Regions from separate parts of the Vibrio sp. genome, predicted to be linked through region 3. Evidence: predicted binding sites of a transcription regulator. Region 3 holds the regulator's gene; each other region holds the start of a gene.

Region 1 (5,248 bases), on a different contig from region 3:
AATCCCTGATAGTAAAAATGAGCTGCACTAAGGTTCACATGAATGGTTAATGCTGTTTTGCCCTGATAACGTCTTAACGAGTTTACAGTCTTAATGAATTCACAAGACTGCTCTAAAATACTTTCCCCTAGCTCAATAATATGATGATTGCGCTCTGCCAGCGGAATAAATACCCCAGGAGAAACAAAACCAAACTGCGGATGTTGCCAGCGAGCTAACGCCTCAAATCCGACAATCTCCCCAGTGTTACTTTCAACAATAGGTTGGTAGTTAGCGTAAATCTCTTTCGATTCAATCGCTCCCGCTAAATCACGATTAATGGCAGCGGATGCTTGGGCGATTTCAAAACTCTTTTGACCTACGTGTATTAACTCAGAACTAGGCGTCTTACTGCCTTGGAGTTCGATCGCATGTATTGCGGTGTGAATGAGGGCATCTAGGGGATGATGAGTTATTTCTGCTTCAATCATGACGACCTGACATTTCAAATCCATCATAACCGTTTGAACCTGCTGTTTTCTTGAGAGGGATTCTTTAAAACGAAGTGCGCCTCTCTGCGCCGTTTCTCCCTCTTTTTCATCATCAATTAGGACTAAAAACTCATGAGAGCTGATTCGACCAACCAGAAAATCATGAAGCTCAGAACCAAACAATTGAGCGATAGATTCTAACGACTCATCAAAAACTTGGTGGCCATGTACTTCAGAAGCATGAATTAAGCTTGGGATCGTGACATAAAGCAAACCAAATTGATTCGGTGAAGTAAGCACATAATTGCGCGCTTTTTCCATAATGGCTTTACGATTCCACAGCCCTGAGAGGTGGTCTCGTTCGACTAAATCTTCAATCAGTTTCGCCTGCTGTTTGTTCTCTCGGACATCTCTCACCGATAGCATGACCGCTTCGCTACCCTGATACTGCATTGATGTCACCTCGATGTGGCAGTCGATCATATCACCATGCTTGGTCAACATTTGCGCTTCAAACTGGGTTTGGCCTTGATGGTACATTCGATACATCGCATCAATTTGGCACTCGGGTTGATCACTATCAGGACACAATAGATCTAAAGGTTGAGCAATGACCTCCTCTCGCTTGTAATCCAAAAGTGCCAGCGCGGTTTGGTTTACGTCAACAATTGCTCTCTCTAACAAGTAACATCGCGATAGTTTGACTTTGGTACAGTGCATCGAATTTCTGTTGAGTATCTTGAAGTTGTTCTTTCGCGTCAGAAGTGTTGCTTGCCAGTGCCCCCACTAACTTGATTAATCGGTCCAACTCATCTTTGTTGGGCTGATTCAAGCCATCAAGTTGGTAGGAAGAGAAGAGTTGGTCGATATCTTTTTCAAGATCAGAAAAACGCACAGCCACTCGGCGGCGAAACATAAAGAAGGTAACAAATGAGATAACAATAGCGACAAGCGCAACGGCAAAAAACAAATAGCTAAACAGAACACTCCCTTTTAGAAAGTGTACTCGTTCAACATCTGTCGTTAAATGGGCGACTGGTAAACCGTTCATTCCCATAAGATCAACCGTCTGAGTCATTACACTGCGTGTCTTATGAATGTCGGGAACGATAGAACCTGTGTGTGAATCTCCAATGTATTCAATCTTGTTTTCCGCAATCAAGATTGACTTAAAATCCCCCGGGAAACGAGAGCTTAAACTCTGCCCCCAGATCAACCAGCCCGAAGACGCAGCCGATCCTTCACTGTTTCGTACAGGAGACAAACTAATTGTCCAAACTTGACCATTAAACGCTAGCAAACCACTATAACTTTCGCGAAATGAGTCGAGAACTCCGTTCATCGCATTAATGTGTTCCAAAACAGGCGGAGCTTTCATCACTTGACGAGGTATTGTGTCAAATTCACTATCCCCATCCCGTCGAACGAGCGAATCAATAATCTCGCCTCGTAGGTTTGCAAAAACCATCAAGTCGAGGCTCAAAGCATCCAATGATCCTTGTACTAGGTTTCGCTCTCGGTACTCAATAACACTTGCACCAAGTAATAACTCATGTGTTTCGTCCCAATAAGCCCAATCATAAGAGCGGTCTTCTAGGTCCTGAACCATGGTTGTAATGAGGTTTTGTGCCTGCTCACTTGCTCGCTTGGCCTCGACATTTTCAATACTGTCTAGACTGACAAGAAAGAAATAACGGGTAATGTATAAGCAGCTTAAGGTAATACCGAGAACACCAAAAATGAAATATAGGGCGGTTTTGGTTTGCAATTTAAGGTTCAGCAGGCGGGTAGGCTTCATATAATATTGTTATTATTTTGTCTATTTATATCAATATTATATAAAGTTCAGCAGTCGTGGTTTGATATGCCTCTAATTTAAGTAACAGAGGCACAATATTTACCTTAGTTATACTTCAATGTAATCAAAAGCCCCTCTTCTTCCAAAATTCGCCTTCGTCTCGTGCAAACACATCGAAGGTTTTATCAGCAATGATTCGGCCATTCATTGAAATACTCATTCTCCATTTACCGATGTTGGATTCTAGCCCATTCATGGGGTCTAGTAGTTGAATGGTATCGCCAAGATAGAAGTCCCAGTCATTACTTCCTACATGAAGATCTCCTGTAAACGGTTCTAATATTTGGCCTTTCTTACCAAGTACGCCAGGGTGTTCAATACAAAACTCAATCACTTCGCCTTTGGCTTTCTTAATATTGATGATGAATCCAAACTCAATTTCTTCATCGGCAGGAACCTTAGTGGTAAATTCTTGAATCTTTGGTAAATGTTTGGATTTTGAGTCCCATTCCTTGTAGATACCATAGGAAGTCATTTCTACTACTGGGGAACGTTTTGCCATGTCTGCCACCGCTTTTTCATCTGTAATACTGTTTCTGGCTTAACTCCATGAATGTTGCCGTACTGCTCATGGCACTCGATCACTTCAAACCGAGCCCCAAATCGCTTCGCCATTTTCATGTAAGGTACGATTTCCCAACGGCGAATAAAGGTATTCGAAACAACAACACTCTCCTTATTCTGGAGACTTTTCTTCGTCATTTCTTGGCACCACTGGTGAGCTTGCGGAATTTTCTCCGCCTCGTAGCAATATCGTCCTTGTTCATCCACAAAATACATATCCGCTTCGAAGTGATTTACCAACATCGATTTCGCTAAGGTACTTTTCCCGGAGCCGGGCAAGCCTCTAATTAGTGTGAGTTTTATCGTCATATGCCCGCGGCCATTGTCAATTCGGAGCGAAGTTTAATATGAAATGAAACGAAATTGCTATCGACATCTCATTCTTATTAGGTTAAGTTTGGATGTATAGACGTCCAAAAGAAATGCTTAGGGAGTAAGCTGTGCCAATTAAGATCCCCGATCAATTACCTGCATCTGACGTATTGCGACAGGAAAACATCTTCGTTATGCCTGAGTCTCGTGCTTCTACCCAGGAAATTCGTCCACTCAAGGTTCTTATCCTTAATCTAATGCCAAAGAAAATTGAGACGGAAACTCAGTTCTTGCGCCTTCTATCTAATAGTCCGCTACAAGTGGACATTGAATTATTACGTATAGATGACCGACCAAGTAAAAATACTCCAACAGAGCACTTGGATAACTTTTATCGTCAGTTTGAGATGGTAAAAACGCGCAATTTCGATGGCTTGATCATTACTGGGGCACCACTCGGCCTAGTCCAGTTTGAAGATGTAATCTACTGGGAACACCTACAAACCATCATGAGTTGGGCTAAAGAGCATGTAACTTCAACATTGTATGTCTGCTGGGCGGCACAAGCTGGTTTAAAACTGCTCTATGATCTGCCTAAGCGTACGCGCAAAGAGAAACTCTCTGGCGTTTATCATCATCAGATTCATCACCCTTATCACCCTATTTTACGCGGATTTGATGATAGTTTCCTTGCACCGCACTCCCGCTACGCTGACTTTTCTGCGGAATACCTCGAAGAGCATACAGACCTAGACATTCTGGCCACCTCCGATGTTGCAGGTGTCTATTTGGCATCGACCAAAGATAAACGTAATGTATTTGTTACTGGGCATCCTGAATACGATTCGTTTACCTTGCACAACGAATACATTCGCGATCTGGGTGAAGGGATGGAGCCCGCGATTCCAGTCAATTACTACCCAAATAACAATCCAGATAACAAACCAATCGCAAGTTGGCGTAGTCATGGTCATTTACTTTTTGCTAACTGGCTTAATTACTGCGTTTACCAACAAACCCCTTATGACTTGGATCACTTTAGCGAAGAACATTTTACTAAAGACGACTAAGCGAACGCACAGAAAGGGCTCATTAGAGCTCTTTCTGCTTTTCACCAAACGATATGCAACAACGGTACAACATAGTGCAAGGTCAGTCGCATTGTTACCCGCCTCACCTCAAACTCCGAGTTCATTTACGCTATACATGCAGCTAACTTTCTAAAAAGAAACAGCTTATGCGTCAGATAGCCACACTACTTATCTTAGCGATATCCGGTTGCGTTACCGTAGAAACGACCAACAATACCAGTGAAAACACCTTTAACCCTAAAGAGCGTGCAGAAGCACGTATCGCACTTGGTATGGGTTATTTAGAGCAAGGTAACATGTTAAAGGCTCGCGAGAACTTTGAAAAAGCGCTTAACCACTCTCCAGGCTACTATCGGGCGCAGCTGTCAATGGCGCATTATTTCGAGAAAGTTGGAGAGACATCCTCAGCTGAAAAAATGTACAAAACCTCTCTTAGGCAACACCCTAAAAATGGCAATGTGTTAAACAACTACGGGACATTTTTGTGTAAGCAAGGAGACTATTCAGCGGCCGACAAATACTTCAACTCAGCAATCCAACAACCCTATTACTACTTGATTTCAGGTAGCTACGAAAACGCTGCGTTATGTGCATTAAAAGCAGGTAACACTCAACAAGCAAAGAACTACTTCATTCGAACTTTAGACCACGATCCTAATCGCATAAACTCGGTTCTGCGCTTGGCCAAACTGGAAATTGATGACGGAGAATACACTCAGGCAAGGATTCGGTTAATGAAGCTTCATCAATCCTACGGCTTACAAAAGCCTTCACTGAGACTATTGATTGAACTTGAAGAAAAGGCAGGCAATCACATATTAGAGCAACAGTATCGAGATAAGTTAGCCAAGCTCAGCTAACGTCTTTTGCGCTTGCTGTGATGTATTTTTCGTTGCTTTCTCACCCGAGACGCACGTTGAATCTTCTGATACTCTCGGTAAAGGATGCAAATG
Region 2 (5,248 bases), on a different contig from region 3:
AATGTGAGCAGCTTAGATAGCATCATTCTGCTTGGTATTGTTAACGAAAAGCTAAGGCTGGAATGTGATAGCTTTGAAGAACTGGTAAGTATGTACGAAATGGATGTGGAGTCTGTCGTTGGCAAGCTCGATGTGCTCGGCTACCAATATGATCCATTAACCAATCAGTTTAAGTCATACCCAAGATAATGTTAAAGGAGGCATATGCCTCCTTTTTTATACGGTTTTTATGCCATCCAAATGGCTTTTCGATTGCTGACGAGCGGTAGTGAAAAACGCTTGTAGGTAGTGTTTATCTTTGTCCGAATGGCGCGTTGCGGCAAACAGCCTTCGCCATAGCCCTTGGCCGAGTGGGATGCTGGTAATAAGGCCCTGGCGGGAAAACTCGCTAATTGCCCAGTTTGGTAGTGCTGCGACGCCAAGCCCTGCTGAAACCATCTGAATCAGCATCAGAGTATTGTCTGCTTGCTTCCATTTCGCGGGCTCGATACCAGCAGGTTGAAGAAAGTGCTTAACCACGTCAAGACGACTTTTCTGTACTGGGTAGGAAAGCATGGTTTGATCCGATAGGTCTTCTGGCTCAATAAACGCTTTACTTGCTAAAGGGTGAGTCGTCGATGTGACCAAGCGCATTTCAAAGTCAAACAATGGCTCATAATGCACCTCTGAACGTGGCGCGATATCGGAGGTGATGACTAAATCGAGCTCACCTCCAACCAGTGCCGGTAAAGGTTCAAAACCAAACCCAGAAGAAAAATCTAGTGCGACACTTGGCCAAGTGACTTGATATTCACGCAGCGCCGGCATCAACCACTGAAAGCATGAATGGCACTCGATGGCCATGTGGAGTCGTCCATTCACATCCTCTTTCAGGCTCGCTAGTTCATTTTCTGCTTTTGCTAAACGGGGCAGCAAATCATCGGCAAGTCTTAACAATATCTTGCCTTCCGACGTGAATTTCACCGGCCGAGTTTTACGTAAAAACAGCTGTCCTCCAATTCGTGCTTCCAAATCTTTTATCTGGTGCGAGAGGGCAGATTGCGTTAGGTGCAATGTCGTTGCAGTGGCAGTCAATGAGCCGGTATCACGCAAAGTGGTTAATGTTTTTAGGTGCTTTAGCTCTATCATGAAATCCCTTCAGGCTGAGTTTGTTAGCATGAGTATTTTTAACTTACGCTGTTTTCTAGGATGTGTAAACATCTAGACGTCTAAAATATTTTGCGTGTTAGATTTGAAACAAGCTTCAACTGAATTCTTCAAACATGAAGAAAATTAATAAACAAGTTGAATATTTGGAGATTGTTCGGTCAGGAGATTAGCGAGATAGTTTAGCCATCCAGACATCTTAGGGTGTGCTGAACTAAATTATCAAATCGTTAAGAATCAGAATGACAGGACGAATCACATGACAACAACGACTCATATACTTGGCTATCCGCGCATTGGTGAAAAACGAGAACTAAAATTTGCACTTGAGAAATATTGGCGAGGTGAGATTGATCAAGCCGAGCTAAGATCAGTGGGCACGGATTTGCGTGCGAACAACTGGAATACCCAGCAGCAAGCCGGCTTAGACTTTGTAACAGCTGGAGATTTCGCTTGGTATGACCATGTACTCACGACCACTTTGTTACTAGGTCATGTACCAAAGCGCCATCGTTCAGGTTTTCCTGATTTAGATACGCTGTTTAAGGTCGGTCGTGGTCAGTCGCAAGACAGTTGTGGTTGCTCTGGAAGTGCTGCTTCGGATATGACGAAGTGGTTTAATACCAATTACCACTATATCGTTCCAGAATTTAGCCAAGACGATAAGTTCGAAGTCAGTTGGCCGCAGCTGTTTGAAGAAGTGAACGAAGCAAGCAAAGCCGGTCATAAGGTTAAACCCGTTCTACTAGGCCCAATTAGCTACTTGTATTTGGGGAAAGAAGTTGATGAAGGCTTTGATCGATTAACATTGTTGCCTCGCTTGCTCACCGCCTACCAAGCGATTTTGGCTAAGCTTGTTAAGCAGGGAGTCGAGTGGGTCCAAATCGATGAACCCGTTTTAGCTTTGGAGCTGGATAAACCTTGGTTGGACTCTTTCAAGTTGGCTTATCAGGTGATTCGGACTGATGTAAAAGTGCTGCTTACCACTTACTTTGACTCGGTTCTTGATAGCTTGGATAAAATTATTGAGCTTGATGTTGATGGTCTACACATTGATCTCTCAGCATCACCAGATCAGCTCGATCAAGTGGTAAATAAGTTGCCTGCAGACTGGGTGCTCTCTACTGGTGTGGTTAACGGACGTAACGTATGGAGAGCGGATCTAAGTGCTCAGCTGGCTATACTCCAGCCGTTGAAAGACAGTTTGGGCGATAGGCTTTGGGTGGCGAGCTCGTGTTCGTTGTTACACAGCCCCGTTGATCTAACTCTTGAGACTGAGCTGTCTGAAGAAGTGCGCAGTTGGTTTGCGTTCGCGAAGCAGAAAGTTACCGAAGTCGCTTTGCTTGGCAAAGCGTTAGATGGCGATCAAGACGCGATTTTGGCGTGTGATACCTATAGCGCACCCATTCAAGCGAGAAAAACGGCGACGCACGTTAATAAACCTCAGGTACAGGCACGCCTAAATGCGATAACCCACCAGCTGGCGGAGCGCAGTGCTCCTTATGTTGAGCGTGTAGCTCATCAACGTGAAGTATTGGGGTTGCCCCTATTTCCGACCACAACCATCGGTTCTTTCCCACAAACCAGCGAAATTCGAGTGCAACGTAGCGCGTTTCGTTCAGGTCAGTTGTCATCAGCGGAATACGAAGTGGCATTAAAAGGACATATTGAAGATGCTGTTAAACGTCAAGAAGCGTTAGATCTGGATGTCTTAGTGCATGGGGAAGCTGAGCGTAATGATATGGTGGAATATTTTGCAGAAAACTTAGCGGGCTTCCAAACCACCAAATTTGGCTGGGTGCAGAGTTATGGTTCTCGCTGTGTTAAGCCTGCAATCGTAGTGGCAGACATTGAGCGCGAGAAGCCTATTACTGTCGGTTGGTCGACTTATGCTCAATCGCTCACTTCTAAACAAATGAAAGGTATGCTGACAGGGCCTGTGACCATTCTATGTTGGACTTTTCCTCGAGAAGACATCACACGCAAACAGATCGCAGAACAACTGGCACTGGCGTTACGTGATGAAGTCTCTGATCTGCAAGAAGCGGGTATCAATATTATCCAGATTGATGAGCCAGCAATTCGAGAAGGTTTGCCGCTGAAAAAGCGCGATCACAAAGCGTATTTGCAGTGGGCTGTCGACGCATTTAAGATTTCTGCTGCCAGCGCAAAACCTGAAACTCAGATCCACACTCACATGTGTTACTCAGAGTTTAACGAAATCATTGATTCGGTTGCTGCACTCGATGCAGATGTGATTACCATTGAAACTTCGCGTTCGAATATGGAACTACTCAAAGCGTTTGAAGAGTTTAACTACCCTAATGAGATAGGCCCCGGTGTGTACGACATTCACTCGCCAAACATACCAACTCAAGAATGGATCGAAGAGTTGATCAATACTGCGGCGAAAAAGCTCCCGGTGGAGCGCTTATGGGTTAACCCTGACTGTGGTCTCAAGACACGTAATTGGGCTGAAACAGAAGCGTCATTGGCCAACATGGTGTCAGCTGCGAAGAAACTACGTAAAGAATTTGCTTAGATTACTTGAGTGATCTGCAAAAAGCCGACTACTGAGTCGGCTTTTTTACGTTAAAAGGTTAGATAGCTTCGCCGTTTACAGTAACGTTTACATCAACATTACCGCGGACTGCATTTGAATATGGGCAAACTTGGTGGGCAACTTTCGTCAGCTCAAGAGCTTGTTCTTGTGGCAGTTCAAGTTGTGCAGCAAGAGTGACGGTCAAAGCGAAACCACCATTCTCATTTGGGCCAATACCGACTTCAGCGGTAACTGGGGCATTCTTTAGTGTGACTTTCGCTTCTCGAGCTACATGAAGAATTGCGTTAGAAAAACAGGCTGAGTAACCCGCAGCAAAAAGTTGTTCAGGGTTAGTTGCTGCGCCACTGCCACCCATTTCCTTTGGATAAGCAAGTTCAAGATCTAAAAGTCCATCATCTGTTTTTACTTGACCATTACGACCTGCCAGAGCAGTAGCTTGAGTTTTGTATAGGGTAGTCATGGTTCGTTTCCTTATTGATTTGTATTGTGTGCAATTTAATTGCTTGCAATCTTATATCGAAATTAATGTAGAATGCAACTATATTGTGCGCAATTTATTTTTTTGGGTGATATTATGAGTGAATGCCAAACACAACCGAGTTTGAGTGATGACGAGAAATTGTTATTGGATAATCAGGTCTGTTTCCCACTCTACAGTGCGGCAAATGCGGTGATTAGAGCCTATCGCCCGCTGTTGGATAAATTGGACCTGACTTACTCACAATACTTAGTGATGATGGTGCTGTGGGAGCAAGATGGTGCGAGTGTGAAAGATGTCGGCTCTCGGTTGCACTTAGATTCTGGGACACTAACCCCTTTGCTAAAGCGTTTAGAAACAAAAGGCTATGTAGTAAGAGGGCGAAGCGAAACAGATGAACGGGTGAGAGTATTGAACCTAACTTCATCAGGACAAGCTCTTAAACAAACTGCGTGCGCAGTGCCGAATGCGATGAAATGCAAGATAGACTTAGAACTTGATGAACTCATCTCGTTAAAGGTGCTTTGTGAGAAAGTGCTAAGTAAGCTGAGTTAATGGTCCCCATCGAGGTGATGGAGCTAAAAGTCTATTATGTTGGCGAATAAAGCCAACGCTATTTCCTAACTACAAGCGGCTTGTCAATTGCACAGAGAAGTCGTTTGCCGGAACAGCCTTACCATATAAAAAGCCTTGAGCGTAGTTGCATTCTTCGGTTCGAATGAAGTCTTCTTGATATCGTTCTTCTACACCTTCTGCTATCACCATCATATTGAGTTTATGTGCCATTGCGATGATGGCTCTTGTTAGCTCACGATTGTGCTGATTATGTTCCAATTGATTGATAAAACTCCGATCAATTTTTAGCGTATCAAAAGCGTATTTCTGTAGATAGCTGAGCGAAGAGTAACCTGTACCAAAGTCATCAAGAGAAATGCTGACGCCGAACTGACGTAACTGAGCGAGTACATTTTGTGCGTACTCTTCATCTTGGAGCAAAATGCCTTCTGTAAGCTCCAGTTCAACGCATTTTGCTGGCAATTGGTAAAGATCAATAATGTCTT
Region 3 (5,248 bases):
TTGAATCGATTGATAGTCTGTGGCGTTAATCCAATTTCAGGGACCAGAACTAGCGCCTGCCTTCCTTTCTCAAGAACGGGTTTTATCAAGTTAAGATACACTTCCGTTTTACCCGAGCCAGTCACCCCTTCCAACAAAAAGCACCCAAATTCCTGAGTACTATTAACCGTCGCAATAGCTACTGCTTGCTCGGTGTTGAGTTTCGGTTTCTCGACTTGGGCTTCAACTTCATGGCTCCAATCTCGGATGACAGGCTTTCTCTCTATCGACTCTATCCACCCTTTGTCATGCAGGGTTTTCAAGACACTCGAACTGATTTCTTGGTCAACGAACTCTTGGTGAGGTACAGGACCCGCTTCTAGCATATGCATTGCTTTTGCTTGCTGAACCGCTCGCCCAAAGCTTTGCATCAATTGATTACGGCCAGCCGTCGTCAACTGCCATTCCACCAGCGCCGCAAAATCCGCTGGTTTTCCTTTCCTTAATGCACTCGGCATCGCGTTCAACAGAGTATCGCCCAAAGGATACTGATAAAACTGACTACACCAATGGAGCAAAGAATAAAGCGTTTCTGGCCATACAGGCTGACTATCAAGCACTTGCTTAATCGGTTTGAGCTTATCAAGGCTAAATTCAGATTCATTGACCATAGCAGTCACGACACCAACCAGTGTCTGACGACCAAAAGGGACTGATACTCGTCCACCGATGATGGGAAACAAGTGTGATGGAATCTGGTAATCAAACTGTTTGTCCAGTGGAACAGGTAACGCTACTCGCGCAATCGTTGGTCGCATATAAGCCATTGAGAATGTGTAGATAGAGACCAAAACAGTGTAAGGGAAAAGGTGATAAGTAGGAAGGAAACGAATTTCTCCCTCGAAAATGCCTGTTCCATGCGCTCAATAACTCACTCGACTAAGTTAGGCTAAAAAAGTAGCAATTTTCTCTGCAAACTGGTTGATTCAGAGACATGGATTCATTACTATATCGCGCCTTAGAGATATGGCTCGCCTGATGGTAGCGGTATCCCTAAATACTATTTTTTAAACTACGTGTGGTGTCCGGCATAGAATCGGATGGCGACACGGCCCATATATTGAGGTTATCCCATGAAAGCTGGTATCCACCCAGAATACAAAGCTGTTAAAGCAACTTGTTCTTGTGGCAACTCTTTTGAGTTCAACTCAACTCTAGCTAAAGAGTCAATCCACCTAGACGTATGTGACAAATGTCACCCATTCTACACTGGTAAGCAACGTATCGTAGATACAGGCGGTCGTGTTGATCGCTTTAACAAGCGTTTCGGTGCTCTATCAAGCAAGAAGTAATTTCTGCTTAGCCGAATCTAAAAAGGACGCCAAGGCGTCCTTTTTTGTTGCCTGCAGTATATCCCTCAGCGCTCGCCCTAGCGTATTGTTTTAATAAAACAGAGTTTTTCTAGCGATATCTCTATTCATCTGGTCTTATCTCCAGTCATTTGCCACTTTTTGTCGTCATGGGTCGCATTCTGACCTTTGCAGCTTGACTTAGTTACTCTAGAATGGATTTCCCCTTTCCAATTATTATTAACGAGTACCTACACCTATGTCAGACGACAATCACCAAGAATTATCCCCTGAAGAGCAATTCCGTCAGCAAGCTCTGGATTACCATGCATACCCAACTGCAGGTAAAATTTCTGTCGAACTAACAAAACCTGCAGAAACAGCTAATGACCTTGCCCTAGCCTACAGCCCAGGCGTAGCGGAACCTGTTCGTGAAATCGCGCAAAACCCTGATAATGTTTATAAATACACCTCTAAAGGTAACATGGTTGCGGTGATTTCTAACGGCACAGCAATTCTTGGTCTTGGTAACTTAGGTCCACTAGCCTCAAAGCCTGTAATGGAAGGTAAATCGCTTCTATTCAAACGCTTTGCTGGTCTAGACTCGATTGATATTGAAGTGAAACATCGCACAATTGAAGAATTTGTTGATACCGTCGCCAACATTGCCGACACCTTTGGCGGTATCAACTTAGAAGACATCAAAGCTCCTGACTGTTTTGAAATTGAAAAACAACTTATCGAACGTTGTGATGTGCCAGTTTTCCACGATGACCAACACGGCACAGCGATTGTTACTGCTGCTGGTATGCTTAATGCGATCGAGCTGCAAGGCAAAAAGCTAGAAGATGCAACGATCGTTTGTTTAGGTGCAGGTGCTGCAGCCGTCGCTTGTATGGAGCTACTGATCAAGTGTGGTGCCATGCGTGAAAAGATCTACATGCTTGATCGCAAGGGTGTCATTCATACTCGCCGCGATGACTTAAATGAATACAAGCAACTGTTTGCTAACAATACTGACAAGCGTACTTTGGAAGATGTAATTGAAGGTGCAGATCTGTTCCTAGGCGTATCTGGTCCGAATCTACTGCCAGCAGAAGCGCTAAAACTGATGGCTGACAAACCAGTTGTGTTTGCGTGTTCAAACCCTGATCCAGAGATTAAACCAGAACTAGCCCATGAAGTTCGTGATGATCTTATTATGGGTACAGGTCGCAGCGACTACCCGAACCAAGTAAACAACGTACTCTGCTTCCCATTCATTTTCCGCGGCGCACTGGATGTCCGAGCAAGCGAAATCAACGATGAAATGAAGCTGGCAGCCGTTGATGCTATTCGCCAACTTGCAAAAGAAGACGTACCAGCAGAAGTATTAAAGGCAGCAGGCGTTGATCATTTGGAGTTTGGTCCTGGCTACATCATTCCAAAACCAATGGACTCTCGCTTACTACCTCGTGTAGCCAAAGCGGTAGCACAAGCCGCTGTAGACTCTGGCGTTGCGCGCATCGAAATGCCAGAAAACTACATGGAAGCCTAGTCGCTAGATTAGAACCAATAAAAAACCGCTGTTACTACACAGCGGTTTTTTTATAACGATGATCGGCTCTCAGCGAAAACTAGGTGCTTTATTGTTTTTGTTATTCTTCGTCAAACGCTTCGTATTCGATTCCCATCTCTTCCATCAATTTTTTAACTTCTGCTGGAATGTCGTCAGGGCGATCTTTTCTTAAATCTTCATCAGTTGGCAGTGGTTGCCCAGTGTAGGCATGCAAAAATGCTTCACACAATAGCTCGCTATTTGTTGCATGGCGCAGGTTATTAATCTGACGACGCGTGCGCTCATCGGTTAATACCTTTAATACTTTCAATGGAATAGAAACAGTAATCTTCTTTACTTGTTCGCTTTTCTTTCCATGCTCAGCGTATGGGCTAATGTATTCGCCATTCCAGTCTGCCATTGCGCACCTTTAATAATTCTTTGTGTTTAATTGAGTAAAGCGCAATTTTAGCGGTATTTATAGCCACAAGCAAAGACATATAGACGTCTAGAAGTGTTGACGTCTCAAAAAATGAGAAGTAAAGTGATGAGATATGGAGATGGAATAACATATATCTAACATCCAACAGGTATAACGTATTCCCTACAAGTTGTCATCACTGTTCGAAAGGAAACACTTATGAGCGCCCGTAAGCCAGCCACCATCGCCGTACGTACTGGTATTGAATCTGACACTCAACACCACGCCGTTGTGCCACCTATTTACCTCTCGACCAACTATGGATTTCCTGCATTTGGCGAAGTACCTCAGTATGACTACACTCGTTCGGGAAACCCAAACCGCGGCTTGCTCGAAACGGCGCTGTATGAACTAGAGTCCGGAAAGGGCGCTGTGGTAACGAATTGCGGGACCTCTGCGCTTAACCTGTGGGTGTCAGCATTCCTGGGCCCTGACGATCTCATCATTGCACCTCATGACTGTTACGGCGGTACGTATCGTCTATTTAATACACGCTCACAAAAAGGCGATTTCAAAGTGCAATTTGTCGATCAATCCGACGAGAAAGCACTCGATGCAGCCATTGCTCTTAAGCCAAAGCTGATTTTACTTGAAACACCATCCAACCCCTTGGTTCGCGTCGTCGATATCGCAAATGTATGTGACAAAGCAAAACAGGTCGGCGCACTAGTCGGTGTAGACAATACCTTTTTGACACCTGTGTTCCAAAAACCTCTTGAGCTAGGCGCTGACTTCGTTATTCACTCAACAACTAAGTACATCAATGGTCATTCCGACGTGATAGGTGGCGTGGTAATCACTAAAACCGAGCAGCATGCCGAAGATTTAGCTTGGTGGGGCAACTGTATCGGCGCAACAGGTACTCCATTCGATAGCTACATGACTTTACGCGGTATTCGCACTCTGGGTGCTCGAATGAAAGTACACGAAGAAAGCTCGGCGCAGATCCTTGAGTACCTCAAAACACAAGACTTAGTTGGCACCATCTACCACCCAAGCCTCCCTGAACACCCAGGGCATGAAATTGCCAAGAAACAGCAATCAGGCTTTGGCTCAATGCTCAGCTTTGAATTTGCCGGCAGCTTTGAACAACTAAAATTCTTCGTTGGCCAGCTTGAGCTTTTCTCACTGGCAGAATCTTTAGGCGGTGTCGAGAGTTTGATTTGTCACCCGGCATCGATGACTCATAGAGCAATGGGAGAAGAAGCGCTGGCAGAAGCTGGGGTTACCCATCAGCTATTGCGTCTTTCTGTAGGCCTAGAAGACGCCGACGATCTAATTGCAGACCTTGATAAGGCGTTCGCTGAAACTAAGGGGGCATGCTAATGACTATTTCTCGCCAACTGCATAAATTCGGTGGTAGTAGCTTAGCCGACCCGGAATGTTATCGCCGCGTAGTTAATATCTTAAAAGAGTACTCTGCCAGTGAAGACTTGATTGTCGTCTCAGCCGCAGGGAAGACCACTAACCGCTTAATAGAGTTTCTAGAGTCACTCAATAAAGATGGTCGCTTAGCACATGAAGTGTTGCAAAGCCTACGCCAATTTCAAACTACTCTTATCGAAGAGCTGATCTCTATAGAAGAACAACAAACATTACTTGCCAAGCTAAACGACGAATTTTCTACTTTGGGTGAGCTTACGGCACCGTTGACTGAAGCAGAAAAGGCCTCTGTGCTTGGTCATGGTGAGGTATGGTCGTCACGTCTATTGGCTGCTCTCCTCAACCAGAATAACCTTCAAGCCGTTGCTCAAGATGCGCGAGCTTTCCTTCGAGCAGAAATCGGTACTCAGCCAGAAGTTGATCGCGGAGCATCTTATCCGCTCGTCAAAGAAGTACTAGCTCAACATGCCCATCATCGAGTGGTGATTACCGGGTTTATGGCACAAGATGAACAAGGGC

The links. The regulator MetJ, encoded in region 3, represses methionine synthesis genes. The targets are predictions, from matches to a motif close to TTAGACNTNTANANGTCTAA.
Region 1: the regulator MetJ is predicted to act here: its motif matches at 3,290-3,309, upstream of metA (homoserine O-succinyltransferase MetA).
Region 2: the regulator MetJ is predicted to act here: its motif matches at 1,193-1,212, upstream of metE (5-methyltetrahydropteroyltriglutamate--homocysteine S-methyltransferase).

What each region holds. Positions count from the first base shown of each region.
Region 1 is NZ_CFHWOM010000027.1:24,697-29,944, forward strand. It holds gene AC4MRV_RS13850 (EAL domain-containing protein) at 1-1,190, opposite strand, end outside; gene AC4MRV_RS13855 (CHASE4 domain-containing protein) at 1,132-2,268, opposite strand; gene AC4MRV_RS13860 (DUF3859 domain-containing protein) at 2,393-2,830, opposite strand; gene AC4MRV_RS13865 (ATP-binding protein) at 2,809-3,201, opposite strand; gene metA (homoserine O-succinyltransferase MetA) at 3,333-4,274, shown strand; gene pilW (type IV pilus biogenesis/stability protein PilW) at 4,442-5,155, shown strand; gene AC4MRV_RS13880 (hypothetical protein) at 5,152-5,248, opposite strand, start outside.
Region 2 is NZ_CFHWOM010000026.1:11,929-17,176, reverse strand. It holds gene AC4MRV_RS13625 (DUF4250 domain-containing protein) at 1-189, shown strand, start outside; gene metR (HTH-type transcriptional regulator MetR) at 217-1,128, opposite strand; gene metE (5-methyltetrahydropteroyltriglutamate--homocysteine S-methyltransferase) at 1,406-3,688, shown strand; gene ohr (organic hydroperoxide reductase Ohr) at 3,747-4,169, opposite strand; gene ohrR (transcriptional regulator OhrR) at 4,284-4,742, shown strand; gene AC4MRV_RS13600 (bifunctional diguanylate cyclase/phosphodiesterase) at 4,812-5,248, opposite strand, start outside.
Region 3 is NZ_CFHWOM010000013.1:6,721-11,968, reverse strand. It holds gene priA (primosomal protein N') at 1-797, opposite strand, end outside; gene rpmE (50S ribosomal protein L31) at 1,113-1,331, shown strand; gene AC4MRV_RS10045 (malic enzyme-like NAD(P)-binding protein) at 1,588-2,865, shown strand; gene metJ (met regulon transcriptional regulator MetJ) at 2,966-3,286, opposite strand; gene AC4MRV_RS10035 (O-succinylhomoserine (thiol)-lyase) at 3,506-4,672, shown strand; gene AC4MRV_RS10030 (bifunctional aspartate kinase/homoserine dehydrogenase II) at 4,672-5,248, shown strand, end outside.